DNA from 2 places in the Pseudoalteromonas sp. SR45-4 genome. Region 1 is predicted to be linked to the other one. Evidence: predicted binding sites of a transcription regulator. Region 1 holds the regulator's gene; the other holds the start of a gene.
The links. Region 1 encodes LexA, which represses DNA repair genes until DNA is damaged. Its sites were predicted from a motif close to TACTGTATNNNNATACAGTA; they were not measured.

Region 1 (15,441 bases):
CAGAGTTCAGGTTAATGTAGATAATATGGGGTTACTTTAACAAAAAATGACTTGAAGAAAACCCGAATAAACGCAACACTTGTGTGCGTATATGCACACAAGTTTAAGGTGACACAGTATGGCGGTTAAGTTTGAAGATTGGCAAGATGTTAAAGTGGCTTTTGAGGTTGCACGTTTAGGTACCTTAACTGCGGCGGCAGAGGCACTTAATGTGCACCATAGTACAGTGCTTAGGCGAATTAATAATCTTGAAAAAAACTTAAATACTCGTTTGTTTCATCGCCATGCTCGTGGCTATAAAGCAACAGAAACAGGCGCTAAGCTGTTTAGTACTGCACAAGTGATCGATAATTCGCTTGAGCAGTTACATAATGATATTGCGGCCGCCGATAGCACACTGCGCGGCAGTTTACTGTTAACTACGGTTAGTGGCTTTATGGATGTGCTTGGCGATGTGTGCGAGCAATTTCAGGCGCTACACCCACAAGTGCAGCTTGAGATGATTTTAGAGCAAAAGCGTTTACGGCTCGATCACGGTCAGGCGCACATTGCCGTACGTGCAGGGCCAAGGCCCGATGAAGACGACTATATTGCACAGCATTTGGCTCAGCTTAACTCGGGTTTATATGCTAACCAGCGATATATTAATAAATATGGCATGCCTAAATCGCTGAGTGACTTACAGCAGCATAACTTTATTTCTGGCGTGGCAGGCTTTAATGCGCGGGTGCCGTATTTTGAATGGGTAGATCAGCATATTGCAGCGCCGCAAATAAAACTACGTGTGTCAGAAACCTCAGAAGCTACTCGCGCTGTAATAAAAGGCTTAGGAATTGGTGGGTTACAGCACAATGTTGCGACTCAATACGCTAATTTAGTACCCATTTTATCTAATGAATTAATCTGGTGTACTGATATATGGCTAGTAACGCATCATTTAGTGCATCGTACCGCAAAAGTGCAGGCATTTAGTCAACTGTTAAAAACCTATTTTCAAACAAATAAAGTAAGCTAATGTGGCATTATAAAAACTTAGGTGATGCTATGTTTGCAGATGCAGAGCTGGCTAAAATAAAACAGCTAGTAATGGCTATCAACGCACCACTTTACGTTAAATATTACGCAAAAAGTGGACTGCATTGTGAAGTGTTTCTGTATTTTTCGCCGCACTATCAATCGCTTGCTAACCTGCTGGGGGCTACTTGTTGTAAAGCCCCTAATTTAGACGAACTGACGGTTTTATAGCGACTTTTTGACTGAAATACCTAAGCGCTTAGCCAAGCGAACTAAGTTTGCACGATCTACTTTTAAGGTGCGTGCGGCACTTGCCCAGTTATAATTATGTTGCTCAAGCTGCTGACTAATTAAATGATGGGTAAAGGTATCGGTTGCTTGCTTAAGGGATAAATTTTGCTCTGCTATGTTGGTGCTACTGCCAGTGGTGGTGTTTGTAGTATTAGCAGGTAGTGGGGATTGTGTTGCATTACCTGCGCTAAGGTTTAGCTCACAGTGCTCGGGCTTTATGGTAATAATGGCTTGTTGCCATTGGCTTTGCTTGGCTTTTAGTGCTGCGCGGCTAATTACATGTTCAAGCTCCCGTACGTTACCCGGCCACTGATATTGGGTTAATAATAATTGTGCATCGACACTTAGCTTAAGCTGTTTTATTGCTAATTTTCGGGCGGTTTGCTCAACAAAAAAACCAGCTAATACAACCACATCATTTTCACGCTGGCGTAACGGTGCAACCGTTAGCGGGTAAACACTTAATCTATGATATAAATCGGCTCTAAAGCGTCCTTCGGCTACTTCTTTTTTTAAATTACGATTAGTCGCTGCAATAACTCGCACATCAACATATTTTACTTCGTCTTCGCCTACTGTTTGTATTTCGCCACTTTGTAATACCCGTAGTAATTTGCTTTGTAGTACCAGTGGTAGTTCGCCTATTTCGTCTAAAAATAAAGTACCACCGTGCGCTAGCTGAAACTTACCTTGGCGCGCATGATCCGCCCCAGTAAAAGCGCCTTTAGCATGGCCAAAAAACTCACTTTCGGCGAGGTTTTCAGCAAGCGAAGCACAGTTTAAATGAATAAGCGGCTGCTCACTGCGTTTAGAGTGTAAATGAATATTACGTGCAACCAACTCTTTGCCTACGCCGGTCTCGCCTAAAATTAACACACTAAAATTAGAGGCGGCGACAAGTTTTATATCATTTTTAAGTACTTGTATTGCTGAGCTTTGACCAATAATCTCGCCGCCATCACGGGTGAGTGCTTCGCGATTAAGCTCTTGCACTAAGGCGCTGGAATGCTGAGCATGTAATTTGTAATGAGCCAGCTGTAATGCCGTTTTAAAATGTGCGCTGCATAGCGTTTGTAAGGTGCTAAGCGTTTGCGCACTAATGGCGTTAAAGGCATTGGCATTTAGGCTATCAAATGTAATCACACCTAATAACTGTTGTTGATCAAATAAGGGTAAGCCTAAGCAGGCGTGTACCGGAATGTCGCCAGTTTTTGCTAGCAACAAGCCGTCGTACGGATCGGGCAGTGGGCAGTCATGGGCAAATTGCAGTGGTTGCTGAGTATTACAAATAGCTTCTAAGCGCGGATGCTCACTAAGCTTAAAACGCCGCCCCAGGCTATCTGGCATTAAGCCTTTAATTGCAAGTGGCTTGAGCTGCTCACCTTGTAGCTCAAGCAGTGCGCTGGCATCACTGGCAATCACTGTTTCAAGGACAGTAAGTAATTGCTCAAAACAGTTTTTATCTAATGTGCTTTGAGCCAGCTTTACCGCTACGGCAGTGAAGTTAATTGCGCTGCTCATGTCAAAATGACTCTTATGTGTTTTTTGGTTTGATTTATGGTAGGTCATAAAGACATAAAAAGCAAAGGTGGATAAGTTAGTTCATTGAAATATATATGTTTATTTTATTGGCACGATAAGTGTAATAGGTAGTTAAGTGCATTAGTTGTTGAGGCCGTTATGAACACCTTGGTTATACATAATCCAAGCTACAAAATTGAGACAGCTTGTTTACTGAAAAAACTATTGCGAGTGGCAAACTCATTATTAGCAGCTAGCTGTGCATTACTAATAACCAGTATTTTAATTAGCTACCCTTTTGCCGATTACTTTTCTATACCGGTGCAAATTTCGGCACATATTAGCACTATTGTTATTGCTGCTATTTTAAAAATTAGCTATGTACTACGTTGTATCGCACTGCATGGCATGGGTAAGGAAGTTCGTTAATGCGACCTATTAATTTATCTCAGCCGGTACCGGCTAATATTCGCTTTTACCAAATAACGCAGTGGCCAGTATGGATGCTGCCATTTAGACCCTATTTTTTAGCCGCAGGCTTGCTGGCTTTTAGTTCAATAGGCTACTGGTTATTAATTTTAACGGGTAGTGCAACTTGGCAGTTAACAATTCCCGCTACGTTATGGCATGCCCACGAAATGTTATTTGGTTTTGCAGGTGTTGTTGCGGTGGGTTTTTTACTTACCGCCGCGCAAACTTGGACAGGAGTACCTAGTATTAGTGGCAAAAAATTAATGCTATTAACGCTGCTATGGCTTGGGGCACGAGGTGCTTTTTTTGTGTCTTTGCCTGCTTTTGCACAATTTAATTTATATGCGGTGTTAGCGTTACAGCTCGCATGGTGGCTAGGTGTTATTGCAGCATTAGCTAATATGTTATTAACCGCTAAAAGCAAAAATAACTACCAATTTTTAGTGCTATTAGCGGCGCTGTGTACGTTAAATATTGTTTACTTGGCCATGCTGATTGAACAAAAAATGCAGTTTGCGCTCGCCATTGTTGATACCGCAGTATTACTGATGACCTTATTAATTGGCGTAGTAGCAGGGCGTGTATTGCCATTTTTTACCAGTAAAGGCCTTGGTTTAACAGCGCAGGTACGTACAGCTAACGTTGACTCAGTACTGCCGTATATGAGCGTTTTTAGTATTGCGGTGTTTTTTCTTAGTCAGTTGTTTTTTAACCAGCTAAACCCAGGTTGGGCACTTGCTGTTGTTGCTGTGCTGCATTTAATCCGCAGTTTTTATTGGTGGGATAAAAACGTACTTAAAGTTCCTTTGTTATGGTCTTTGCATTTTTCGTACTTGGCACTCGGTGTTGGTTTAATGCTGGTAGCCGCGAGCTTTTACAGCAGTGTTATTTTATTTAAAGATGCATTGCACCTCATTACCATAAGTACCATTGGGATGATGATTTTAGCCATGATGACACGCGTATCTCATGGTCATACCGGACGCTCTTTGACTATCCCACATTATATGGCGGTTGCTTTTGCTTTAGTGTTAGTGGCTGGGATTACTCGCTCTTTACTGCCTTTTGTTATTGGGCCACACCTAGCTTGGCAGCTAAGTGCTGGGCTGTGGCTAATCGCCTTTTTATTATTTTTAATTCACTGCACACCTATTTTAACACAGCGTCGTGTTGATGGGCGTCGTGGTTAACCTATACCTATTTTATTAATTGGGTATTATTCACACGTAGGAAAACCTAGATGTTATCTGATAAAACTATTGAAATTGTTAAAAGTACTGTTCCTTTATTAGCTGAGGCAGGTACGGTTGTTACTGATCATTTTTACAAGCGTTTATTTAGCCATAACCCTGAGCTTAAAAATATTTTTAATATGAGCAACCAAGATACCGGCCGTCAACAATTTGCATTATTTAACGCATTGGCTGCTTATGCACAAAACATTGATAATTTAGAGGTGTTAAAAGCGGCACTTGGGCGCATTAACCATAAACATACTAGTTTAAATATTTTGCCGGAGCACTACCCAATTGTTGGTGCACATTTAATTGGCACGCTGAAAGAGCTTATTCCTGAGCAGTTCACGCCAGATGTTGAATATGCTTGGCGTGAAGCGTATGGCGTACTTGCTGATATTTGTATAACAGAGGAAGCTGCTTTATACGAGCACAGCAAAAATAACTTAGGTGGTTGGGCAGGTACACGTCAGTTTGCAATAACTAATAAGCAGGTTGAGTCAGAGTTAGTAACTAGCTTTACGCTTACGCCAATTGATGGCGAAGCAGTAATTGCCCATAAACCGGGGCAATATTTAGGTATTAAAGTTAAGCCAGAGGCTAGTGAATATGAAGAGATCCGCCAGTATTCTATTTCGCAAAAAAGTAATGGTAAAAACTACCGTATTAGCGTTAAAAAAGAGTTATTACCAAACCCTGGCTTGGTGTCTAATCATTTACACTCACTAGAGCAAGGCGCAATAGTAGAGCTATATCCGCCAGCAGGGGATTTCTTTTTACGTAATAACACCAGTCCTGCTGTACTTATCTCAGCGGGTGTTGGACAAACGCCAATGGTAGCAATGTTAGAGACGCTATTAAGCGATACTGCTAATCAAAATATTATGTATTTGCATGCTTGCGAAAATACTCAGCAGCACTCATTTGCTAATTATTTAAATGAGCTAAGCACTGTTTATCCGCGTTTACAAACCATGACTTGGTTTAATCAAGGCGATGCAGGAGCTGATTTTACCGGTTTTATGGATTTACACGCAGTACAAGCGCAATTGCCACTGAGCAACGGCGACTTTTACTTGTGTGGACCCGCTAATTTTATGGCCTTTGTGAAAAAACAACTGCTAGAATTAGGCGTTAATAACGGACACATTCATTACGAAATTTTTGGCCCGCATCAAGATCTATAATATTTATAGAATAAAACTCAATTAAAAAAGCGCGCTATTGGGCATTACTTCAATAGCGCGCTTTTTTGTGCCGTTAAATAACCTGAACTCCGGATAATAAACCTATCTCAAGCAGCTATTTTCAGCGCTAACTGCGTTGAATTTACTTGCAATAGGCCAGCTATTGACGCGTAAATTCGCCTTGTTTTCACTGGAAATCACTGGCTAGAGAAAATAAAGCTAAATATAACTATGATTCAATACGTTAGTAAATCTCTTAACCAGAGTTCAGGTTAAATATTAAACTGGCTCCTAATACCTTTAAATTAAAGCTTTTTGGTATTGGTTTGCGCGGCATACGCTTGTTGTTGCCAAGCATTAAATAACTGCTGTTGTTTATTTGATATTTTTAAGCCGTAAGTTTTTTGCATATAGGCATAGGCGTCGGCTATTTGTTTACGGGCATAAAAAGGAGGCTCTATTACTCGTTGTTTAAAGTTAACTTTAACTTCACAACGACCGTATTGGGTGGCGCTTTCACTAAGCATTCCAAATCGATAATTAGAACGATCTGCGTTAATTTCACCAATAGCAGGAGCCAAGTTGTTTATATCGGCTTCCATCTTTCTAAACTTAGCACTTACTTTACGGCAGTTTTTACGCCCGCCATTTTGCCAGCATTGTAATTGGTGGCCAAACTCCCAGGCAGGCACAATATGCTCCCATTCTATGCGTAAAGCGCGTGCATTTACGTTACCTGAGCGGGTATGTGTATTGCGTGGCACATAGCCACAGTTAGTGGGGTCGGGAACTAGTTTTTTACCCTGCTTTTTTATATCGCAGCCACAGTAAATACTTTTAGCATTACTAGGGAGGGTTTTAATTAGGTGTCTTTTAGCGGTTGAAAACCGAGTGAATTCTTCAGCCGATAGCGAAAAGCATACAAAAAAAGCCAACAAGGCTAAAATAAATCGAGTCATATCCATCACATACGTGAACTACAGGAGCGGCTAGTTTAATGACTTGAAGCTAAAAGATAAAGTTTACTTAAAGCCATATTTACCGTTCTTTAGTATTTAACCTTAGCTCTGGTTAAGAGATTTACTAACGTATTGAATCATAGTTATATTTAGTTTTATTATCCGGAGCTCAGGTTATCTACTTTAAATTGTTGTTTAAATAAACAAAAGTTGTTACTTAAAGAGTATGATGAAAGCTCATAAGTTTGTGATTTGGATTGCGAATGAAATTTGTAGATTATTATGCCGTGCTTGGAATATCGCCCGATGCAGACGATAAAGCGGTTAAAGTAGCTTATAAAAAGCTAGCTAGAAAATATCATCCAGATGTAAGTAAAGAACCTCAAGCCGAGGAAAAGTTTAAAGAGATAGGTGAAGCTTACGAAGTTATTCACAACAAAGAAGAGCGCGCTAAATACGATGTGTTACGTCGTAATCAACAAAACCGTGCTCAGCAGCAAGCAAATTATGGCGGTAGCTATGGCTCGTCACAAAACCATTATCAGCAAGGTGATCCCCAAGCCGATCAGGAGTTTTCTGATTTTGTAAATTCTATGTTTGGCGGCGCAGGTGGGTTTAACCATGGCGGGCAGGGCAGAACTGGTGGCGCTCGTGCGCAAAAAGGACAAGATGTGGAAATTGAATTCCCGGTATTTCTTGAAGAAACGTTAGTCGATACCGTTAAACCAATTGAGTTTATGCTGCCGCAGCGAGACAGTAGTGGCCGTGTATCTGAAGTTAAAAAATCGCTTAAAGTTAAAATTCCTGCCGGCTCGGTTAATGGCGAACGCATTCGCTTAAAAGGCCAAGGTGGATTAGGTTCGGCAAATGGCCCTAATGGTGATTTGTATTTGCAAATTCGCTTAGTGCCTCACCCATTATTTGACGTTGAGGGGCATAACCTAAACATAGTGGTACCTCTTGCACCATGGGAAGCTGCTTTGGGCACTAAAATAAATTTACCTACATTAGCCGGAAAAATCCAACTAACTATTCCAGCTAATAGTCAATCGGGTCAACGTTTACGCATTAAAGGTAAAGGGTTAATTAGTAAAAAAGCCAAAGGTGACTTATTTGCTGTGATTAAAATTGTTAATCCAGCATTGAGTGATGATGTTAGCAAAAAGCTTTGGCAAGAGCTGGCCGAAAAAGCCCATTTTGACCCCCGTAGCAATTGGAGCAAGTCATAATGAAAATTATCGAGGCACCACAAGGCAATTTACTCACTAGCCAAGAATTGTGTGTGAGTAGTGATATTAGCGAAGCCATATTATATGAATTGGTTGAGCACAGCATTGCTATTCCTATTGAGGGCGAGCGCGTTACAGAATGGCAATTTACGGTATCAACAGTGATCTTAGTTAAAAAGGCTGCGCGTATTCAGCATGACTTATCGTTAGATTGGTCTGCTATTGCTTTGGTTTTACAATTATTGGATGAACGGGATGAGTTGATTGCTGAAAACCAAATGTTAAAGCAGCACTTAAGTCGATTTAAACATTTAGAATAAAAAATAGTGGTTAAATTTTAAATGCAAGTAGCTAGCTATTTTTATGGAGCTAGCTCAGCACTTTTATAATAGTGAGCTTTTGGTGCTTAAATATTTTTTATTCGTGAAATAAGAGTAAGTAAAGCGTCAATAAATGCGTAAAAATAGCCGACTATTCAGATAAAAAAGGTGAATATTGCAGAGTTGATTTGGTATAAGCGTAAAACTGCGTTAAAGTTTACAGCGAACTAATTAGAGGATAAACAGCAGACAATGTCGGAAATTCAATTTTTAAATGTAGACCTAGAGCTTGAGTCAAAGCAAGATATTAGCGTGCTTGTAGCTGACCTAAAAAAAATCGCCACTATTTTACATTATGATAAAGACGAATACCGTCAGTTAGCGCGTATAGAAGTAACAGGCGAAATATCTTCACCGGATAAAGCAATTAACCACTTATGTGAGTTAGTAGAGTCATGCTCGCGGGCTGCACTTAAGCAATGGTTGAGTTGTTCGCGCCGTACCTTTGATATTGGTTTTGAATCGGGCACTTCGCCAAAGTGTTTTAACCAAGCGCTGCACGCCGATACATTATTACGTATATCGGCAATTGGTGCAGGCATGGAAATTACTATTTACCCGCTAGAAAAATAGCCTTAGCCTTTGCGCTCTACAACAGCTGCGGTCATTTTTGATACGCAGCAAAGCTCGCCGCGACTATTCGTTATTTTTATTTCCCATACTGAGCTACGCTTGCCAATATGAAACGCTTTTGCGGTGGCGGTTAAGGTGCCATTACGCGAGGCTTTTAAATGGCTGGCACTGATCTCTTGCCCTACACAATAAAATTTAGTGAAGTCGACCACAAAATTAGCCGCGTAGCTGGCAACACTTTCGGCTAAAACCACGTTTGCTCCGCCATGCACCATGCCTATAGGGTTATGGTGCGCAGGAATTGCTGGCATAGTGGCAACTAAGTAATCATCACCAATTTCAGTTATTTCAATCCCCATGGTTTTCATCAGTGTACCTTGGCCATTTATGCCTTGGTCTAACTGCTTACAAAACGCTAAAGTAATAGGTTGATGCCAAATACTCATTGTTACTCCTTTAAAGGTTGAAAACGATAACCGATAATACGATTTTTCATGGCGATATGATAGCCAAATTAGTGCAGCTACTGCATGGTAATACAGTGCTACTTTTTGCTTTCTACATAGTGCTTAATTTCATCGAGATCTTTTTTTAGCATTTTACGCATCGAACTTTTAAGAAAAAAACCTATCACTGCAGAGATCATTTTTACCCAAATAGACTCAGATCTATCAGAAAAAGTCATGGTTAAACAGGTGCTAGGTTCGGCGGCGGTAAGTGACAGCTTAGTGGTATAAACTGCCCCGCCATTTTCTGCGCGAGTGCAATAGTATTCATTAGTAACAGCTTCGTTGATCCACATGGTTTCTGAGGCTGCTTTGCCAAAAATTTTTCGTGTTTCTAACCATTTTAAGCCCACTAGCCCTTGTGGTGGCTTCTCGATTATTTTTACATCAATAATGCCAGACAGCATATTGGCACTGTTTTCGATGTCAGTTATTGCCGCCCATACTTTACGTTTAGGACCGTTAATTATTACCGCTACAGTGATATTCATAACACTCTCCGTTAATTCACATTGATGAAGTTAAGGCCCATTACAAAAACGATAGTTAACTAATTTTTAATAACAGCAACAACTTAGTAGTTATGTAATTAATGTAACGTAAAACTAACACTATCGTGATCTGCGTAATTTTATCTGTAATTTACTTGGTAATTTTAAGCTTAGACCAATGCCATCTTTGGCAGCAAAGGCGAGGAGTAATTTAAATTTGCGATTTTCAGATAACTGTATATACTCACAGTTAAATGTACTGTATGGAAAACCAGTTGTATGCGACCATTAACTAACCGCCAAGCGCAAATACTCGAACTTATTAAAGTGTTTATTAAAGACACTGGTATGCCTCCTACACGCGCAGAAATTGCACAAACATTAGGCTTTAAAAGTGCTAATGCAGCAGAAGAGCATTTAAAAGCGCTGGCTAAAAAAGGCGCTATTAAAATGAAACCAGGCGCTAGCCGTGGTATTCAACTTATTGAAGAAGATGAACCAGAACAACTTGGTTTACCGTTAATAGGCCGTGTAGCTGCCGGCGAACCTATTTTGGCGCAACAACATGTTGAGAGCCATTGTAAAATTGACCCGTTAATGTTTAAACCCGCTGCCGATTTTTTATTGCGTGTAAATGGTATGAGCATGCGAGATATTGGTATTATGGATGGTGATTTACTGGCTGTTCATCGCACTCAAGTTGCCGAAAATGGCCAAGTTATTGTTGCCCGCGTTGATGACGATGTAACGGTAAAACGCTTAGAAAAAGCAGGCAAAAAAGTATTATTGCATGCTGAAAATAAAGAATTTTCGTCGATAGAAGTGGATCTTGAAAACGAATCTTTTAATATTGAAGGCTTAGCTGTTGGGGTTATTCGTAATGCTGACTGGATGTGACAATTAAGCTGTTATAGCTATGTAAAATATCGGCATAATTTAATAGCTCAGATAATTAATGCGCACTTTTTAGTGCGCTTTTTTTTGCTTTTTTTTGTGAAAATTCCGCTGTAATGAAAAAATTATATTAAGTTTATGTTTTTTATCATTTAAGTATTTAATACTCGTTATCGCTGTCTTTTTATTTGTAACCCTTGCTGTTGCTCACTTCCTGCTTAGAACAAAATTAAATAAATCCCATATTTACGCTAATCCCCTAATATTATTTGATTATTTTTCAAACTAAAACTTGCTAGTTGTTCAATTATTAACTAATTGTTAATGGGCTGGACTAACAATAACTCACAGCTTTAGTTTTGAGAAAATATATTTATATATCCGGCAGCAATACAAAAATAAAAAATAACAAATTGGCATATAAAGCTTATGTCTTTTTGTTTTGCACTCGCAACAGTATTAAAGGAGCTGTCACATGGGTAAATTGAGCTCTACCTTGTGGCTTATATTGTTTGTTTTTCCGCAGTTAGCATTGGCAAATAGCCAATATAATATGCGCAAAGGCGTAACCGATATAAGTAATAATGTTTATCAACTACACATGACCATATTTTTAATATGCTGTGTAATAGGCGTGATTGTATTTGCCGTTATGTTTTGGGCACTTATTCATCATCGTAAATCTAAAGGAGCAGTTGCTGCTCAATTTCACGAAAGTACCAAAGTAGAAATACTCTGGACAGCAATTCCATTTGTTATTTTAATAGCAATGGCAGTCCCCGCAACTAAAACATTAATAGCGATGGAAGATGCCAGTAAAGCGGATATCACTATTAAAGTAACTGGTTCACAATGGAAATGGCATTACGAATATATGGGGGAAGATGTTGAGTTTTACTCAATACTTGCCACACCGCAAAATGAAATTGCCAACCTAGCCGATAAAAACCCCAACTATTTACTTGAGGTAGATAAGCCTCTGGTATTACCGATCAATAAAAAAGTACGCTTTTTAATGACCTCCGACGATGTTATTCATTCTTGGTGGGTGCCCGATTTTGCTATTAAAAAAGATGCAAACCCGGGGTTTATTAACGAAACGTGGACCAACATAAACGAAGTCGGTATTTATCGCGGTCAGTGTGCTGAGCTATGCGGTAAAGATCATGGCTTTATGCCAGTGGTAGTAGAGGCTAAGTCAGAGGCCGATTTTAAAGTTTGGCTAGCAGATGCTAAACAAGCAAAGCAAAAAGCAGCAGCAGCAGATGCTGCATTACTTGACCAAACACTCCCTAAAGAAGAATTAATGACTTTGGGTGAGCAAGTGTATATGGCCAATTGTGCTGCATGTCATCAGCCCACAGGGTTAGGTTTGCCAGGCGTTTTTCCTGCACTTAAAGGCAGCCCGATAGTGCTTGGCGATATAAAAGACCACATTGATATTGTTATTCACGGAAGCCCCGGCACAGCCATGCAAGCCTTTGCTAAACAGCTCTCTATAAAGCAATTAGCAGCGGTAATTACTTATAAGCGTAATGCATGGGGTAATGATACCGGTGATGTAATTCAACCAAGTGAAATACAGGCAGCACTTGATGCCGATGGGGAGGCGAACTAATGAGTAGCATAGTAGAACAACCTGACATTAATGAAGCTCACCACGCTCATCATCCTGCTAAAGGCTTTAAGCGTTGGTTATATACCACTAATCATAAAGATATAGGTAGCTTGTACTTAATTTTTTCGCTAACTATGTTTTTTATTGGTGGTGCTATGGCTATGGTGATCCGCGCTGAGTTATTTCAGCCAGGATTGCAATTAGTGGATCCTCACTTTTTTAATCAAATGACCACGGTTCATGGGTTGATTATGGTATTTGGTGCCGTTATGCCGGCCTTTACTGGCTTAGCTAACTGGATGGTGCCATTAATGATTGGCGCGCCTGATATGGCCTTACCCCGAATGAATAACTGGAGTTTTTGGATTTTACCATTCGCGTTTTTAATTTTATTATCATCGCTATTAATGCCCGGTGGCGGTCCTGCGTTTGGTTGGACTTTTTATGCGCCGCTGTCCACAACCTACAGTAATGACAATACCGCCATGTTTGTATTTGCTGTGCATATTATGGGTATTAGCTCCATTATGGGGGCAATTAATGTAATTGTAACCATAGTTAACTTGCGTGCCCCAGGCATGACTTGGATGAAGGTCCCTATGTTTGTATGGACTTGGCTGATAACGGCATTTTTATTAATTGCGGTTATGCCGGTACTCGCAGGTGCAGTGACCATGGTGCTCACCGATAAATACTTTGCAACCAGCTTTTTTGATGCAGCTGGTGGCGGTGATCCGGTGATGTTTCAGCACATATTTTGGTTTTTTGGCCACCCCGAAGTATACATAATGATTTTGCCGGCTTTTGGCATTATTTCTACTATAGTTCCTACCTTTTCGCGTAAAAAACTTTTTGGTTATTCCTCCATGGTATATGCCACGGCGTCAATTGCGTTGTTGAGTTTTACAGTGTGGGCGCATCATATGTTTACTACCGGTATGCCGGTGGCTGGCGAGCTATTTTTTATGTACGCGACTATGCTGATATCGGTGCCCACTGGAGTAAAAATATTTAATTGGGTAGCCACTATGTGGCGCGGTTCAATTACGTTTGAAGTCCCCATGCTGTTTAGTATTGCTTTTATTGTGTTGTTTACCTTAGGTGGTTTTTCGGGATTGATGCTGGCCATTACACCGGCTGATTTTCAGTACCATGATACCTACTTTGTAGTGGCACATTTTCATTATGTACTGGTAACGGGAGCGGTGTTTTCTATTATGGCAGGCGCGTATTATTGGCTGCCTAAATGGACTGGTAATATGTATAACATAGCGCTGGCTAAATGGCATTTTTGGTTATCGCTGGTAAGCGTAAATGTATTGTTTTTTCCTATGCACTTTGTAGGGCTTGCAGGCATGCCACGCCGTATACCCGACTATGCGCTACAGTTTGCTGACTTTAACGCCATTATTAGTATTGGCGGCTTTGCCTTTGGATTATCGCAGTTGTTGTTTGTAGCTGTAGTGATTAAATGCGCACGCGGCGGCGACAAGGTTCCTGCAAAAGTGTGGGAAGGCGCAGAAGGACTGGAGTGGGAGGTAGATTCACCTGCTCCGTACCATACATTTTCAACACCACCGGAAATAAAATAATGATACACGCACCGCTACTTAAGCGCTTAGTTGTTATTTGCTTAGCCATGTTCGCATTTGCATTTGCGTTAGTGCCTTTGTATGACGTGTTTTGTGATATTACCGGCATTAACGGTAAGCCATCATTAGAGCAAGCAAAGCAAAGCACGCAAGTAATACAAAATCGCGAAATAAGTGTGAGCTTTACCACGCATGCACAAAGCGGTGCACCCTTTGCTGTGAAGTCTAAAGAGTACAGTGTTGCGGTAAAGCCCGGTGCTATGCGTGAGGTAATGTTTAGCGCCAAAAATAATAGTGACCAAGATAAAGTAATGCAGGCAGTGCCTTCGGTATCACCCGGTAGAGCAGCAAAATACTTACATAAAATAGCGTGTTTTTGTTTTGATCAACAGCCATTAAAAGCAGGTGAAGAACTAGAGTTTACGTTGCTTTTTTATGTTGATACCGCACTACCAAGTGACATTGAAGAGTTAACTTTATCTTATACGGTATTTGATATTAGTGAGCGGCTAGCAGCCAATAACAACTAGCCTAACTAGTGACAACCAGGAGCAAATAAAATGAAGCAAGAATATGAGCATTATTATGTACCAGATCAAAGCCCATGGCCGATTGTTGGCGCAGTAGCATTATTTTTTATTGCAGTAGGTGCAGCTCTAACCGTAATGAGTGCCGGTAAAGAAGGTGACAGTGGCATTTATATTTTGTACGCAGGTATAGCAGTACTGCTGTATATGTTGTTTAGCTGGTTTAAAAACGTGATTGATGAGGCCGGGAAAGGCTTATATTCGGCGCAAATGGATCGCTCTTTTCGACAAGGAATGAGTTGGTTTATTTTTTCTGAAGTAATGTTTTTTATGGCATTTTTTGGCGCACTTTTTTACGCCCGTATGCTTTCTGTGCCTTGGCTTGGTGGTGCCGATAACAATGCCATGACTAACGAAGTGCTTTGGCCTACATTTGAAGCTGTGTGGCCATTAATTACCACGCCAGGGGGCGACACTACCCAAGCTATGGGATGGCAAGGTCTACCGCTGATTAACACCTTAATTTTATTGACCTCATCAGTTACTTTGCATTTTGCCCATGTGGCAATAGAAAGTGATAAACGCGGCCAGTTAAAAGTGTTTTTAGGACTGACTATTTTATTGGGTGCAGTTTTTTTAGGCCTACAAGTAGAAGAATATATTCATGCGTATAACGATTTAAACTTAACATTAGATGCCGGTATTTATGGCAGCACGTTCTTTTTACTTACGGGTTTTCATGGCATGCATGTGACCTTAGGAACTATTATTTTATTGGTAGTATTTTTACGAATTTTAAAAGGACACTTTACTAAAGATAAGCACTTTGCTTTTCAAGCGGCGGCTTGGTACTGGCATTTTGTTGATGTAGTTTGGTTATGCTTATTTATATTTGTGTATGTGCTGTAGTTATTAAAGGGGCGTTATTGCCGCTAATAAAGCCAAGTTTTAGT
Region 2 (15,441 bases), on a different contig from region 1:
TACTGCGTCATCACCCGATTCAGCAATAGTATTATCAACTAAGCTACTGCGCATTACACATAAATCGTACATATCCGTAGCAATATCATCAGGTATACTATGATGACCAGCCTCCCAATACTCCCATACCCCCTTCGAAACACCACCTATATATTCAGCAGCTTCACTTACGTCAAGACCAAGAGATTTTCTGATAGTTTGTAATTCTAAATTATTTAGTCCGGCCCAAGTCATCATCATGCTTAATGTGTTTTTAGCTTTATTATTTGATTTATCGTGCACTTTAAATTCCCTATTATAATAATTTGATAGATTTATGCTTTATATTACGCCATTAGCATAAACAAGCTTGCTGATTTCTTAATTCTTTTAATTCCCCTTTACAAATTGTGAAATTTTGATTGTGTTAGTCACGCTAACACCCTCAGTTTATATGCTCGGTCATACATACTGTTTGCTTGCCAACCACCACCAGTTTATGAGATTGGCTTTGGGAACCGCATACCCCCGCAAAACGGAGCCAAAGCATTGCGAAGCGGCCAAGAAAACATCCGAGCAAAACAAACAAAAATTCACTCTTTCCCTGCCCAATATTTAGCCTACAATAAATAGGTTACGATAATCGGGATTATCGTAACCTATTTCGTGAAGAGCCGCCCGGCGCTGAGGGCTTTCCTAAGCAAAACACAAACGCCCTGAGATTTAAATTCAATGAGTCATTACGAGCAAAACATTCCTTAATGTGTTTAATTTAGGTCTACTCTAAATACACAAATTATAGCAACACCACTTACTCGTCCTGCAAGTGTGCTTAGTGTATAATTAGGGTATATTTAAAATAGACGCTTGGAATGATTTTGCATGAGCACTTATGCCTATTACTATAATGATGGTTCAAGAGAAAGTTTAGCTTTCAAAAGTAGATATAGTGAAATATTGGCACCAGAAAATATTTTTTATGACAGCCAGCCGGCCGATGTTGAACGAGCAGGGCTAGATGCACTAATTGCAACTTTAAATGTAAATGACGTTTTGCACATACCTTCCTTATGCTCGCTCGGATCAAGTATGGATGAGCTACTGGTAACGCTTGAGTCTCTTCGTATTACCAAAACTCAACTTCATATTTTATGCGAAAAAGACAGCAAGCTTTTGAGTTCAACAGGTAGCGTTAAAAACCTGTTTGATTTGATAGTATCAATGCAAAACTTACAAACTAGGATTGCAAAAGTTAAGCAAATTAATGGTATTAAAAAAGCCTTACTATCTGACTCAATGCTATGTAGTGAAGATGTAAAACTAAGGAAATATAAAGGCCGTAAAAGCCGTTCTGATGAAGAAAAGTTAAAAGTTGCAGGGTGCATTTTGCGGGGTGAAAGCCCTACTGAAATAGCGAATAAGCTACAAATATCAAGGAGTTCAACATATAATTACACAAGTTCTATGAGTGAAAAGTACAAAAATGAAATTGATGAATTTAGGACCATAATTCAACATCCTAATTTTATTAATATGCATGAAATTTGTGGTGAAAGCATTGCAATATTAATCTTAGATGTTGTTATCTTTAGTAAGAATTTATCCCATAATGATGTAACTAATTACATTAGAAGCAATGATTTTATCGACAAGATTATACCGCTAATTGAATCATCCAAGAGTAAGCACAACAGCAATTTAATATCGGACATTATGGCGTTTTCTGATTACCCGTTTAATACTGCTCAAATAGATTTAGCTGTCAAACTGTCAGATGTATTTCTTAAATATAAGATTAATGACATAGATGATCTAAAGCATGAACTAAGCTCGACTGGTAAAAATTTAATGGAGGCCATAGCAAAATCTTCACCAAAATTTGATGAAATCCACCAGCGAATTTTTACTTTGGTTGATTTAAAACAAGAAAAGCTTAGCGACTATGTATCCAACAAAATAAATTCAATTAATAATGGTAAATCAAAAGACCCCAGCAAATTAAATAGTTTGAAAGTTTTTGAGTGCTTATTCAATGCCCTAAACTCTGAAAAATGGAAGTTAACGTATTTTTATTACTGCTAGCAATTTTGGGGACTTCAGCTATTATAGGCTCATAATTGCAGTTTTTTTAAGTTAATTGCGGCTAATAACAGTGATTTATTGTTTATATGCGTTAAGTAAGTTAACGCATTAATTGTTTCATAATAAACGCTGGTCTTATGGTGAGTTCAAATAAAGAAATGCTGTTAATTGTGATTATTTAATCAGTGGGCTACGTGCTTATTTGCTACTCACTAACGCCGCGCTATTTTCTATATTTAAACTGGGTTGTGAAGAATAATAATTTAATTGATCTTCAATATTGTTTACTCGTTATATAAGGATTTATAAGTGGAAGATTTAAACAATGAAACACTAAGCTGCTCTTTTGAAGTAGCTCTCATCACCGATACATTAATTATATTGGTTGATAATGACATTGGAAACAGTGTAACAAGTGATGCAAATGCAGTCATAAACAGCCTACAACAGACTTTAGAGCATGGTATTGGTAACAGGAAGGTGTTTTACAAAGACACAGATGGCCGCTTTGATGAATTAGAAGTAATAAACAGAAAGTTTAGTAAAATATTAATAGGTACTTCGGGCCAACAATCAGCCCTTGCCAGCTTCATAGAAAAGCCATGAACAACTATGGTTGCTCATGGCTTGTTTTATAAACCTCGAAGATAAGGTAAGTTAGGCTTTATCGCTTCCCATGCTTTAGAGTTTAGTTCTTTGGCCTTTATATCTATCAATGCTATAAAGTCATACATTAGATCTGCTGAATCGTAATCATCATCGTCATAAAGCCAGTCCCCAACTAAGCCAAGCACACAGGCAATTTGCTCTAAAGCTAAAGTAATACCTTGGCTTTCATCAATGCCCCGCTCGCTAAAAAAAGCAATTTCATAAAACTGCAAAAAACTATGTAAAGCATGTTCAATTTCGCAATCTGTTAGTTCGCTTGGTCTTTTACAAACGTTATTCATGTTCACTCCTGTAGTTAAATCAATCTAGCTAAAAGATAACAATAACCCGAACTCATGATCGCGCAACCCAACCACTTCCGGTGGGTGACACTCCACACTCTTTGAGCGGCTTGTATCGAGCAAGAATTAACTACAGATTGAACCCTAAAAAATTCATATCAATAATTAAAAATTTCACTTTCCAATGCAACGATATTTATATCTGGATGCTCAGCTATGACCTTATAGCCAAAATCTCTTCCTTCCCAAGAAACCAACTGATAGCAAAGCCTGCCCATTTTATTAAACTCCGAAAGTAAGTTGTTATTCATACGGTCACGCACAAACACTAACCTCATGTTAGGGCTTGGTATTTAAACTCAACAAAGCCTGAACATCATCTAGCATTCTTTCTGAAGTAACATCAATGCCTTGCGAGGTGCTAACCAAGCTGTATCTATGTGCATTGTGCAAGTGTTCTGTTAGATTTTCTTTAACCTTTTGCCGTGCCTCTTTAGAAATATCAAGATTTGGTAACTTACCCGTAAGCAACCAATCAAGACTGCACTTGACGTCTAGCTGGCACGTAACCATAGCATGAAAGGGTATGCGCCTATTGTAAACCCAGCTCTTAATTGTGCTTATGCTGGTTAGCCCCAGCCGTTTTGTTAGCTGACCTTTTACGTCACGCCCCTCAAGTTCGTATGCTTCACACATTCGGCCTATGATTTCTTTGATCCAGTCCTTTTGGCTTTCCTCGTCCATTTTTCTTATGTAGTGCTCTTCTGGTCTTGAGTCTATGATTTTCAACTTTAATCCTATTAAAAAAATTAACTAGCTGTCGAAGTTAATGTTTAACCACTTTATGTACACTAAACATTAAACTCGTAGTACATTAATAACATTATAGCTCTTGGCCTTATGGATTTTAGTACCCAATAGGAATAGCAGCAAGCTATTACTTACGCTTTCAATAGCATTTGTGAAGCTGTAACAAAGATTTAAATATGACTTAGCTTATAAGCTACAAGCCACTTAAGCTGATTGAGTAGCGCTTTAAGATCTATGCCAGGAGCAAGAGATTGGGTGGCAAAAGCATCCAAGCTACTAAGCTCAGTGTTAATGCAAGACTGGTGCATTAGCATTTTAAAATAAAGTACACCTTCTTAATGTCACGCGACTTAATTGAGGTTTAACCAGCTCCCTGAATTTTAATTATCGCCCTTAGAATAGGCGTTATAACTTAATCTTTAGTGTAATGAATTTAACCCTTTATATTTGGGCCAATACACTAGTGTAAATAGGTGACTAAATGAAGATAAGCAGTTTCAGTAACAGTAATGCACAATTCACGTTTGAACAAAAAAAAGGGAACCCCACTGCAAGCGGCAAACAAGGAGATAAGCGATACGCAGGATGGCGTGTATCACATCCAGCATGTAAACGGATTTATTAGCCTTTGGAAATAAAGGCTATGGAGAGGAACAGTTGTGGCTCAGAGAAGCTGCGAACTTAGACTAGCAGACCAAAATAAAAAACAGAGTTAATAACCAAAATGAAACTACCTACACATATCAATGAAATTCGAGATCAGCTTTTATCTGATCAAATATTATGGCGTGATGCCTTGAAGTCTTTGAAAGAAGCCACCGCAAAGAAGAAGCCTTGGCACTACAAAGAATGGAAGCAAGAGCGTGATGAGTTAATCAAGGATTCATGCATACAATGTGGGCATGGCAATGATCAAATGGTGTTGCAACACTTATGGCACCCAAGAAAAATTGATGTCATTTTTGAACAACTAGCAAAAACAAAACTTGAAGCCAATGCTGTTCTAAAAGAGCAGTACATTGAGGAGCTTTTGGAAAACAGTGATGAGTTAAACAACTTCCCTATTGGTGAAAGGGAATGTTGCCCAAAGTGTGAGTCCACGAATGTGAGATTCAGAAAGACTCGTGATGAGTGGGATTGTATCTCTACAAAATCAAGAGGAGGGCGAGTAGTTTGGCGCTGTGGTCATTCATTCAAAGCTCCCTTAATGAAGCAAGAACCAACCCCTGATCAAAAAAGAGAAATCTCAAGGATCAAGGGGGAATTGAAACATAAGGCGTTTGTTAAATTTGATGAGACACCTATTAGGGAAGCCTATGGAAAGCAAGCTGTGCTTGAGTCCATAAAAGACACTGAAAGATACCTTTCTTTGAAAGATACAACGACTTTCTGTAAGAAATGCGCTTATCTGATGGATGTTAAGCAGCTTTTGTTATGCCCGAATTGTAAGGACTACCTACCTATCTGGCATGTTTACAGTTGTTCGTCTGAAAAATGCTGTTCCAACTTAATATGATCTCGGATGCGTGTAAAAACTAAACTTGAATACATAGCTATATACATACTCACAAGTAGGCGCAATAAATTTGTGCCTACCATACACTTGTGCCACGCAATTAAGACCCCTATATTAAACACCTACTCGCTTTTGCTTTAATGTCAGCAACACTTCTGGCAGTCAAGCCACAACCAATACAATGAACAAAACCTTGCAAGAATACTCGTTGATGCCTAAAATAACTGTATGCACATACAGCAAAGGCCATAATAATGCCCTCACCTTTGAAGAAATCAAATATAGAGCTGCCGCTAGGTGAGTTCAAAGCGGCTGGTGGCTTCCCAAATCCCTGCGAAAACTACTTATCTAAACCAATTTCACTTGACTCAATTTTGATAGACCGGCCAAGCAGTACATTTTTATTCAACGTACAAGGCAACAGTATGTCCCCGGATATTACGGATGGCTCGATAATAGTAGTAGATAGATCTATAAACATAAAAAGCGGTTTAATCGTACTTGCTACAATTAACAACGAGTTTGTAGTTAAGAGGTTAGAAATTACTGATGAGAAAATTTTATTTAGAAGCACAAACTCAGATTTTCGTGATATTGAAGTCAAAATTGATCCTGATAACAGCTGGGAAGAAAACATGATTTGGGGTGTTGTAACCGGTGCTATAAAGAAATTCATATGATGTACGTCCTTTGTGATATAAATGCAGCATATGTTGCATTTATTCAGTCGTTTAACCCTCAATTCGATATAAACAAAACACCGCTTGGTGTACTTTCATCGAACCAAGGCAACATTATTGCCCGAAACGAGCCATTGAAATCACTCGGCGTTAAAATGGGTGAACCTGCGTTTAAAGTACAACATTTACTAAAAAAAAATGGTGCACATCTGTGGGGCTCAAACTTTGAACTTTTTGGGGATATGAGCCTTCGCTTCCACAGCGAAGTTGAACACTTTTTCTTAGAGTCATGCCGCTACAGTGTTGATGAAAACTTAGGTCTAATTCACTGCGACACATCTGAAAAGCTAAAAGATTATGGCCTGTTAATAAAGAAAACCTTAAAAAAGAACTTAGGCTTGATTTGTGGTGTTGGGATCGGGAAAACTAAAACGCTCGCTAAGTTAGCCTCGCACTGCGCAAAAGAACCCAAGTGGCTGTCACAAACAAACGGTGTAGCTGTCTTAGATACTGAGACAAAGATTGACTGGGCGCTGTCTAGAGTAGAATTGAATAGCATATGGGGCGTCGGTTCAAAAACAGCAAACAAATTAAATGACCTGGGCATAACCAACGGTCTTCAATTAAAGCAACTCGATATTAACTATGTAAAAAGGTTTTTTGGTGTAGTGCTAGCAAGGACGGTTCAAGAGCTAAATGGAGTTAATGCTGTAGAGTTAAATGATCTGTATGCGGGTAGAGATAGGATTTGTGTATCACAAAGCATGGGAACCCATGTAGAAGAGCTGGGTATTATAAAAGAAGCTGTGGCGAACCACATTACGGCTGCATCCATAAAGTTGCGGGGATTTAACTTATACGCATCAGCAATAACTGTGTTTATTAATACCGACCAATTTAGGGAGGATCATAATCAGTACCGCAACAGTCTACAAATAAACCTCCCCTCACCCAGCGCAGACACAGGTGTTCTTCTGAAATACGCACTATTTGCAGTTGAGAAAATATATAAAGATGGATACAAATTCAAAAAAACTGGAGTGATATTAGAACGCTTAATAAGTGATGAAGATATGCACCAAACTAACCTTTTTTCTCAAAACGAAAAATTAGAAGTAAGTAAACAAACGAAAGTAACAGATGAAATAAACAAAAAATTCGGTGGGAACGCTATTAAGTTTGGGGTAAATGGTTTCAATCAGACATGGAGGCCAAAAGATAACTTGGCACCTAAGTCATACACAACAAGAATAAAGGATATTCCGACAGCATACGCACGCTAATGGCGTCGCATGTTCAAATGTAATTGTACGAAATGATGACTGAGGATTGAATAAGTCTACTAACAAGTTCTATGAGTAAGGTACCTCCCCGTAAGGGGAGGATTTTTGTTTCGCCTTTGTTATGCATTGCAGCACATACGGTGTTGACTGATCTCACCTCTGTGGCTTGTAAATATGTTATTTACAGCGCACCAGTCCCGAAGGAAAGAATTAGCCAATGTGGTCATTACATGCTCAGAAATGAACTACCTTTAATTACACACTGACTGATTAAAAATTATCACTTTAAAACCAAAAACGCAATACTGACTTATAGGAATTTATACCAAGTGCAGTAAGCTTATCTGCCGTATTAGTGTATAGGAGAAATAACAAAATTTCTTGCAAGTTCAACAGGAAGTGTTTAAATATTTGTATCCCGCTTTTCTAGCTAATTAACAGCGCAGACTAATCTTATAATTGCATACGGAGTATAAAAATGAGTTTAACTATAGTGGCAGTCATTGTGTTGATATTAATTCTAATTTTAATTTTGATGGTAAAACCAGGGGCACAAGGAGAGCCAAAACCGGAATACACTCAAGTTAAGGGTTTGTTAACAAATGCAGAGCATTCTTTCTACAAAACTTTAGTAAATGCTAAACCCATTAATAGTGTGATATTTTGTAAGGTGCGAGTAGCAGATTTACTAAAGCCACACTCATATAAAAACCGTTCGGAATGGCAAATAGCATTCAATAAAATTTCTGCAAAACACTTTGATTTCGTTTTATGTAACGCTGAAACACTAGATGTCATTTGTGTAATTGAGTTGGATGATAAGTCACACAATACAACAAAAGTAAAAGATAGGGATCTCTTTTTAGATGATGCATGCAGTGGCGCTGAGCTAAAATTAATTCGATTTAAGGCGCAAAAAAACTATCAAGTCGATTCTATTAGAAATTCTATTATGGAAGTAATTATATGCGATGGATATTTGACTCAGCCAAAACAAGTGGACCAAGGTGATCAAAGTGCTTCATATGAGAACACACCATCAATAAAAAATACGTGCGATACTACTGAGCGGCTGTCATCATCAAAAGTAGCAAATAAGCTGGGGATTAAAACTACAGAGTTTTTGGATTTAATGGTTAAGCGCGGATATTTAATAGTTGAAAATGATAAGCATCAATTAACAGAGAAAGGTAAACTGGCTGGTGGCCTATTTGTTGAGAAAGGCCGCACTCCAGCCCACTTTACTTGGTTAGAGCCTGAGCTAAATTTAAGCAAAGAAAAGTAACAGCATTTAGATGATAGGCTTAGGTGCAACCGCAAAGGCAAAATACAGTTAATAATGCACCCAAGCCTAAATTTCTGACCGTTAGGCCTATTTTGTAACCTTTATCAAATTATAAAGTTTGTGGCTCTGGTTTGCCAAAGTAAAACCCCTGCCCTAGCTCACAACCTAATGAATACATAATATCAGCTTGAGCCTCAGTTTCTATACCTTCTGCAACTACTGTATACCCACATGACTTAGCCATTGCGATAGCAGAACTGGTTATTGCAAACCCTTTAATGCTATTCACGTTAATACAAAACATCCTATCTAACTTAACTGTGTCCACCGGTAAGTACATTAAATAGGATATATTATTAGTACCAGTTCCAAAGTCATCAATTGCAATACTAAAGCCCATTTGCTTTAACTCTAATAGCGCTTTGTGTTTTACGCTATTTTTTGAAATAACCATTGTTTCTATTATTTCAAACTCTATGAGTGATGGATCAACAGAGAGTTCATCTAAAGCTGCTTTTATAGTTTTAATCGTGAGCTCATCTTCAAGCAAGTTGACCTCTAAATTAATAGCTACTGTATTACTGATTCCTGCTTTAGATAATTCAGCACTTCTTGAAAAAGCAGAGTTTATCACCCACTCATTAAGCCTATGATCAAGCCTATAATCATTAAAACTTTGCAAAAATACACCGGGGGCAATCAAGCCATGCTTTGGATGATGCCACCTAAGCAGTGCTTCATAACCTACCACCTCCCTGCTTGATAGCTTAACTTTAGGTTGAAACCACAGCTCTAATTGACCTTGATTTATAGCATCTAATAATTCGACATAGTTAAAATCAAATGTTTCTTGCTGCTCCAAATCATCAACCATAATAACGCTCACACCTTTTTGCCTAAGTAGTTGCTGTGCGCTGTTTATAAACTCGTAAGGCGTCAAGTTATCACCCTGATAACTAACAAAAATTGAATTTAAATCTATTAAAATAGGCTTACCGAAGCAGTCGCACCTTGGCAAATGAAAAATGTTATTAAAGGATTTATTTAATAAACCCCTATCTTCTGCACCCAATACGCCACCAATAACAATGGCGATAGTCCCTGAGTCGTAACAAGCAACTTTAAAGGGAGACTCCACGATACTGGAAAGCTTTAGACTCACTGCATTGCAAACATCAGCAGCAACTAATTCTGATTTAAAATATCCATTTTCTTTTGCAATAATATCAATGTTTACTAACTTTATTAAAACCATTGCAAATGAACCCGCATTAGCAATGCATTCCTCGAAATACTGCAACCAGTCTTTACTACTAACAACAAGCTCTTGTGCATGACTAACAGGGAGATTATTTTCTCCTAATGCTTCATATAAACTAGTTGTTTCACCAGCACCCATAGAACAACCTCTTGCGAATTGGATAGTAAAAATACTACAATCGTCACATTATATACGCTTGAAATGGAAAGCGTAAGCAATTACCCCTGTAATTCGTTGTGAAAAAGACAATTATTATTTGAAGAAAGAATATTTATGTGTAACTTAGATAAAGTTAATTAAGAAATAGGAAAGGTTATGAAAGTATTTATATTGTTATTAGTTTTATTAAGTGTGCCATTAATTACAAAAGCAAACAACACTACATACGATGATTGGATTGTAAAAGCACCAGCTGGACACGCTTCATATTGTGCACCAATATCAGACACCATTGGTAAAGCAAGGGTAGCAGCTACACATTTTGCTAGCTTGGCACTTACCGATAGTTTCGATAAAAATCAAATCTCTGGGGCTGAAGAATTAAGGCAGCTCAACTTAAATAATGAAAGCCAAACAAGCTACAGACAGCATATAAAGAAAGTAACTATAAGCTCCGAAGTAAAAGTAAAAATTATCTCTGAAAAAATCCTAAATAATCAAGCATGCGTCCTTGTCAAAAAAATCTGATTTTTGACAAGGTTATGCTGCAACGCTTAGGCCGATTGCACCTTCAACCCCAGCATGGCACCTAAACATAAACTTAATTTCGGTATGCGCTTCGCATTTAACTTACAATAATAAACTGAGACTCGCTTACCATCACCGTTAACAACAAAATAATATTGATTGTCAATTGCATGTGTTGCCTCCATCTGAAAATCTGTAAACATTGTAGAATTATAGACGCACTCTTTTAATTTAACCCCAAACAAAGCTACCTGTGTATACAATGCAGTCCGATCATGACTTATAGCTACCCTACTCCTATAACCAAAAGGTACAACAGATAAAAGCACCATAGGAACTGCCCAACCAGGCATTGTGTAACCATAAAGCAAAGAATGATAGAAAACACTCAAGCCTACCAAACCAAAGAAACCTGCTACAACTAGTACCGACTTCGACACAGCAGACACACTAAATCCCTTGCCAGCTTTACTAGCAACTTTACTTCTACGCTCAAATGGTATTATAAACATTAACTATCTCCTTTAATGCAATGCTGCCTGCTCTGGTGAGCCTTCATATAAAATAGGGAGTAACACGTTTTCAATAAAATTTAATGGGCTCTTTGCTCCAGCAGTAGTTAGAACTGGGGCAGATAAGTTTAATTTAATCTTATCCAACGCGGCTGCATCTATCCCTAACTCATTAAAACAGCCACTATAAGACCATCGTTCAAATATCAAATGTTTAAGGACAGAAAAAGCAAATTGTTCTCGACCAACATCACCTTTGAGATCATGGTTATCTGCAAGCAATTTAACTGGCACTGCTGTATTTGGTAGACGAACCTCCCCTTTTTTTCTTTTTAACACTGGCACCTTTCTTTGCCGACAAGTTATGCCACCATCTTCTAGGTTTAACCATAAAGCAATATCCACTACGCCACCTGCCTGAGATTCATTAACGATTAGTGATAATGGTTCAGGGTGATAATATAAATACGAGAGCATTGCTACTGCAACAACATGCCTATCTTCAAGCTGCTCTATCATTACTAATTAACTCCATTTCGTTATAGCATAAATATATTCTGCATCACTTTAATGAACGCGCAAGAGCATTTATTGTGATTAAGCAGCTTTTTTCATATTTCAATACTTTGTTTGCTTGCTCTAGGGTTAGGCCGCTTTTAAGCAGCTTTAGCAGTAACTCGATTACTTCCAGCTCCGAACCGGTATTTTTATTTACTTCTTTAAATCTTAACTCAGGCCAATCAACAAACCGTTTATAATATTGGCCGCTGTAAGGACCAAAGCTAATCAGCTCGTTCGAGTCTAAATTTATTGCTTTACTATTTTGTTTTGAAATATCACTAAACAAATCATCATCCCTCGATGATAAAATATATAACTGTGATTTGGCCTTAGCAAACCAAGCTACACAGCTTTTTAAAGTGGCTGAGTCACCAACAGCACAGCAAGGGATACCCCTTGCTATAAGTAAGCTTGCTAAAAGTGGATCTCGTACCACAACCAACCAATTATGTCGTTTATTTACTGGATGATAGGCATGGCATGGGGGTATGTCGTAAGTTGCAAATGAAATATTACTCGGGGCTGAATTTAGGATTGAGCCAGAATACCCCCAAAGAGAAACCTCGCTATCTGAAATAAACCAAGGCACTACAATTCCACTTTTAATTTTCGAAGCTGATCGGTATAAGTCTAATGGCAACATGCCGCAATAAATAGATCTAAGCGCTTGTACCGAATTAATCTTTCCAATAGGAGCCTTTAGCATTAAAGCTTCAGACCAACCAGCTTTAATTAAATCCGCCTTTGCTAGAGGATCTTTTTTAAGCCAAACTCGTAAATGCGATAATAATTTGGCTGGTGGAACTTTGATTTCAGGTTTTTCACAACTAATTTTTTTAGGTCGATTCTTTTTTTCTAATTTTATTGAGCTGCTACTCGAAGCTTCGCTTAGTTTTAATATTTTTTTTCCTGATGGATAAACCCCAACATACTCACATATTGCCTCAGCAGCTGACTCAAGAGTGTACTCACCTGTTAGCACCATCGAATCAAGAATACTTGTTTGTGCATTACAGTTACCACAAGAAACTAATGAGCTACCCAAATAATGATGAGCAGAATGGCTCCAGCATCGAGGGCAAATTAAATCAAAACAGCCTCCAGCACTTCTTGCATTTAATAATAAAGGGCTTAAGAAACCGCTCTCATAAACATTTAGCTTTGGATAAAGCTCTGCTTTAACAAACTCAATTAGAGAAACACACATCTATTTACCCTTGTTTATAAAACTGAATATTACCACGCATTCAATTTAATGCGTGAGACCTCTAATGTAAATAATACTAGAATAATTAGCGATCAATTTATTAAAACTTTATTCATAAAAAAAACAAAAAAACACAAATATTTATAAAAATACGGTAAAAATAAATTTTATGCCCTCACATCGGGCACTTTAATCACCACGCAAGCAAATAAAAAGATAGATAATATCAATCAAAGAATACAAGCATACGATTAAATTCGGCATGCCTGGCACACACAGTAAAACAACTAGCCAAACTAATAGATCTATTAAAGAAGGACTGGCTAAAAGAAAAAGTTTGATGGTGATTTATGGAATTAGTTAACAAAACAGAGCATGAGAGGCCCACCTTGGCAATAGAAGATAGAATTATAGAAGCAAAACACCTTGGGCAAAAAGTAATTGCTAAAATTAGGGGGTTTAGAGTTGCACTAAGTCCTATTGCATTTTTTTATATTGAGCTTATCGCCATAGATAATCAAAATAACCAAGAAGTGGAAATTGGATTCTGGCCGGGCATGACACAGCAACTTGCAGTGGCCGAGGAAACATTAATGAAGATAAAAACCAAGCATAAAAATGTAACAATACTGCACCTAAGAGATCCTGTATATTTAACCTGATTACAATGACCTTAAATCTTATCGACCCTGACCACTTGGTGATCAGGGTAATAACCACATAAAAACTCTGTTGAGCCATTAGGCAGCTCTCTGTACGGCACAAACATAGAGGGCTTTGACTTGCTCATGTTGCAGCATATTTTTGTGCCATCTTCTAATATAGACGTAACTTGATATTCTGGAGTAATGGGCTTCATATGAACGCAAGAACTTTCACCATTTATATCTACGGCTGCGGAGAGAGTTTCTTTAACATCTACCACTTTCCATTCCTGAGAGTTTGTAGGTAATATTATTGACAACTTTAACCCATCATTTCCTAAAAATTTCTCTACTGCATTATTATGTAATGTATTGCTAACAATGTCCTTTGCAAATACTGCTATCAATAATCCAATCAGCAGTGACTTGATATTAAGCATAGTGCCCACCAAAACCCTTACGTTTTGTTTAAATTAGAAATCTGATATTAATTATAAACCAGCAACGCTCAGTATTGACAGCGTAAGTTTGCGTATGTATCTTCCATTGCCAAGCGTTTACATCATTACTTTAGTGGGTATGTTGTCATAAGAGTACGCATTTAAAATTTGAATAAATTACACATCAAAATATAGGGGCTATAAAATGGTAGAAATCTCACCTTGGCTAAGTGCTATTAGCGCGCTCGAACGAAGGATCAGTATAGACAATCTAAGCTTGCCTCAATACCGGTGCCTTTCTTACGTGAGCGAGAATAAAAGTGTAAATGCAGAGGATTTGGCACTTTTTGTTATGCACGGGACAAGCATCGAAGACGGTGAGGATGTAATAAAAAAACTATTCTCACGAAATATGCTACAGAGCGATGAAGATACAGGCTTGATTATTCTCACAGAACTATCAGAAATGATAATTGATGAAATATACAGGCTTTGCCACTCAAGAATGACAAGACCCCTATTCTATAATCCTAACTACTGACTGTAAAAAGCCGCCTTAAGATATTAAGAAGCGGCCTTTTAAAACTTATCAATACAAAAGCTCTACACGTCTATTCACTGTATGAGCAGATTCGTTATTTTCAGGATCTGCAGTATGTGACTCGCCATAACTTACACATGTCAATTGTTCTTTTCTTACACCTAGCTCAACCAACCGACTACAAACAGCATCAGCTCTTTTATAGCCCAATTTCAAATTAAACTTAGCTGTACCTACTGTGTCCGTAAACCCAGCAACCAAAAGACGGATGCTTGCATCTGATAGCAAATAATTTGCATGCTGGGTTAGTATATCATCCCACTTGTCAGCAACCTTGTGACCACTAAACTCAAAGTAAACAGCTCTACTGCGAGGCTGATCCATTAGCAATGGATGCACTTTGTCCGAAATAGCTGCTTCAAGTGCCAGTTCTATTTGCTCGCTTCTTGAAATATTTAATGATTTATTTATCTGCCTCTGCTCTTGTTCTCGCTCAGCATTTGAGGAAAAAAATGTTTCTGATTGCGTATTGGTTATTTCTGATGATGTACTCCAATCAATTGAATCATCGAACGAACTGCATCCAGCAAAGGTAATCGCTGATAATGCTAAAAATGAAAGCTTTATAAATTTCATACATGCCCTGTTAATATAACTTCACCTATAATTTCACCATTCTAACGCTATTTATTAAACATGGGTACTACTCACTTTAAATAGCACTATCATTACAACAAACGCATAACATTAATATCGTTCGTTAATATAAAATTATGTGTAATCTAGTTGTTCTATGGATTTGAATAACTAAATTTGATACCAGATAAAATCGAAATTTATATTGTAATAAATATCAAATATTGATTTTGGTCTTGTTGATATACAATGGACGTTGACCAAGCGACAAACCTGCTTTACCATGTTATTATTGTTAGGAGATTGTTACATGCAATTAATGAATGATTTATTGAAGCAGTGTTAATATAGATGGAACTAGAAACAA

Region 2: a site for LexA is predicted at 5,560-5,579, ahead of H5058_RS10875 (LexA family transcriptional regulator). Genes of this name have one in related genera too.

Annotation. Positions count from the first base shown of each region.
Region 1 covers NZ_JACJDO010000017.1:23,442-38,882, forward strand. The annotation lists gene H5058_RS09175 (LysR family transcriptional regulator) at 119-1,015, shown strand; gene H5058_RS09180 (hypothetical protein) at 1,015-1,245, shown strand; gene norR (nitric oxide reductase transcriptional regulator NorR) at 1,240-2,826, opposite strand; gene H5058_RS09190 (hypothetical protein) at 2,986-3,255, shown strand; gene H5058_RS09195 (NnrS family protein) at 3,255-4,487, shown strand; gene hmpA (NO-inducible flavohemoprotein) at 4,538-5,719, shown strand; gene H5058_RS09205 (endonuclease) at 6,025-6,678, opposite strand; gene H5058_RS09210 (DnaJ C-terminal domain-containing protein) at 6,942-7,907, shown strand; gene H5058_RS09215 (chaperone modulator CbpM) at 7,907-8,227, shown strand; gene H5058_RS09220 (hypothetical protein) at 8,480-8,860, shown strand; gene H5058_RS09225 (PaaI family thioesterase) at 8,863-9,306, opposite strand; gene H5058_RS09230 (SRPBCC family protein) at 9,405-9,857, opposite strand; gene lexA (transcriptional repressor LexA) at 10,137-10,754, shown strand; gene coxB (cytochrome c oxidase subunit II) at 11,227-12,369, shown strand; gene ctaD (cytochrome c oxidase subunit I) at 12,369-13,961, shown strand; gene H5058_RS09250 (cytochrome c oxidase assembly protein) at 13,961-14,491, shown strand; gene H5058_RS09255 (cytochrome c oxidase subunit 3) at 14,522-15,397, shown strand; gene H5058_RS09260 (DUF2909 family protein) at 15,375-15,441, opposite strand, start outside.
Region 2 covers NZ_JACJDO010000023.1:4,355-19,795, forward strand. The annotation lists gene H5058_RS10845 (DUF1870 family protein) at 1-282, opposite strand, end outside; gene H5058_RS10850 (helix-turn-helix domain-containing protein) at 862-2,061, shown strand; gene H5058_RS10855 (hypothetical protein) at 2,371-2,667, shown strand; gene H5058_RS10860 (hypothetical protein) at 2,694-3,011, opposite strand; gene H5058_RS10865 (helix-turn-helix domain-containing protein) at 3,351-3,800, opposite strand; gene H5058_RS10870 (hypothetical protein) at 4,546-5,337, shown strand; gene H5058_RS10875 (LexA family transcriptional regulator) at 5,592-6,017, shown strand; gene H5058_RS10880 (Y-family DNA polymerase) at 6,014-7,300, shown strand; gene H5058_RS10885 (DUF2726 domain-containing protein) at 7,779-8,585, shown strand; gene H5058_RS10890 (EAL domain-containing protein) at 8,695-9,984, opposite strand; gene H5058_RS10895 (hypothetical protein) at 10,162-10,533, shown strand; gene H5058_RS10900 (hypothetical protein) at 10,560-11,045, opposite strand; gene H5058_RS10905 (hypothetical protein) at 11,058-11,564, opposite strand; gene H5058_RS10910 (hypothetical protein) at 11,608-12,813, opposite strand; gene H5058_RS10915 (hypothetical protein) at 13,164-13,475, shown strand; gene H5058_RS10920 (hypothetical protein) at 13,487-13,897, opposite strand; gene H5058_RS10925 (OmpA family protein) at 14,487-15,074, opposite strand; gene H5058_RS10930 (DNA replication terminus site-binding protein) at 15,426-15,441, shown strand, end outside.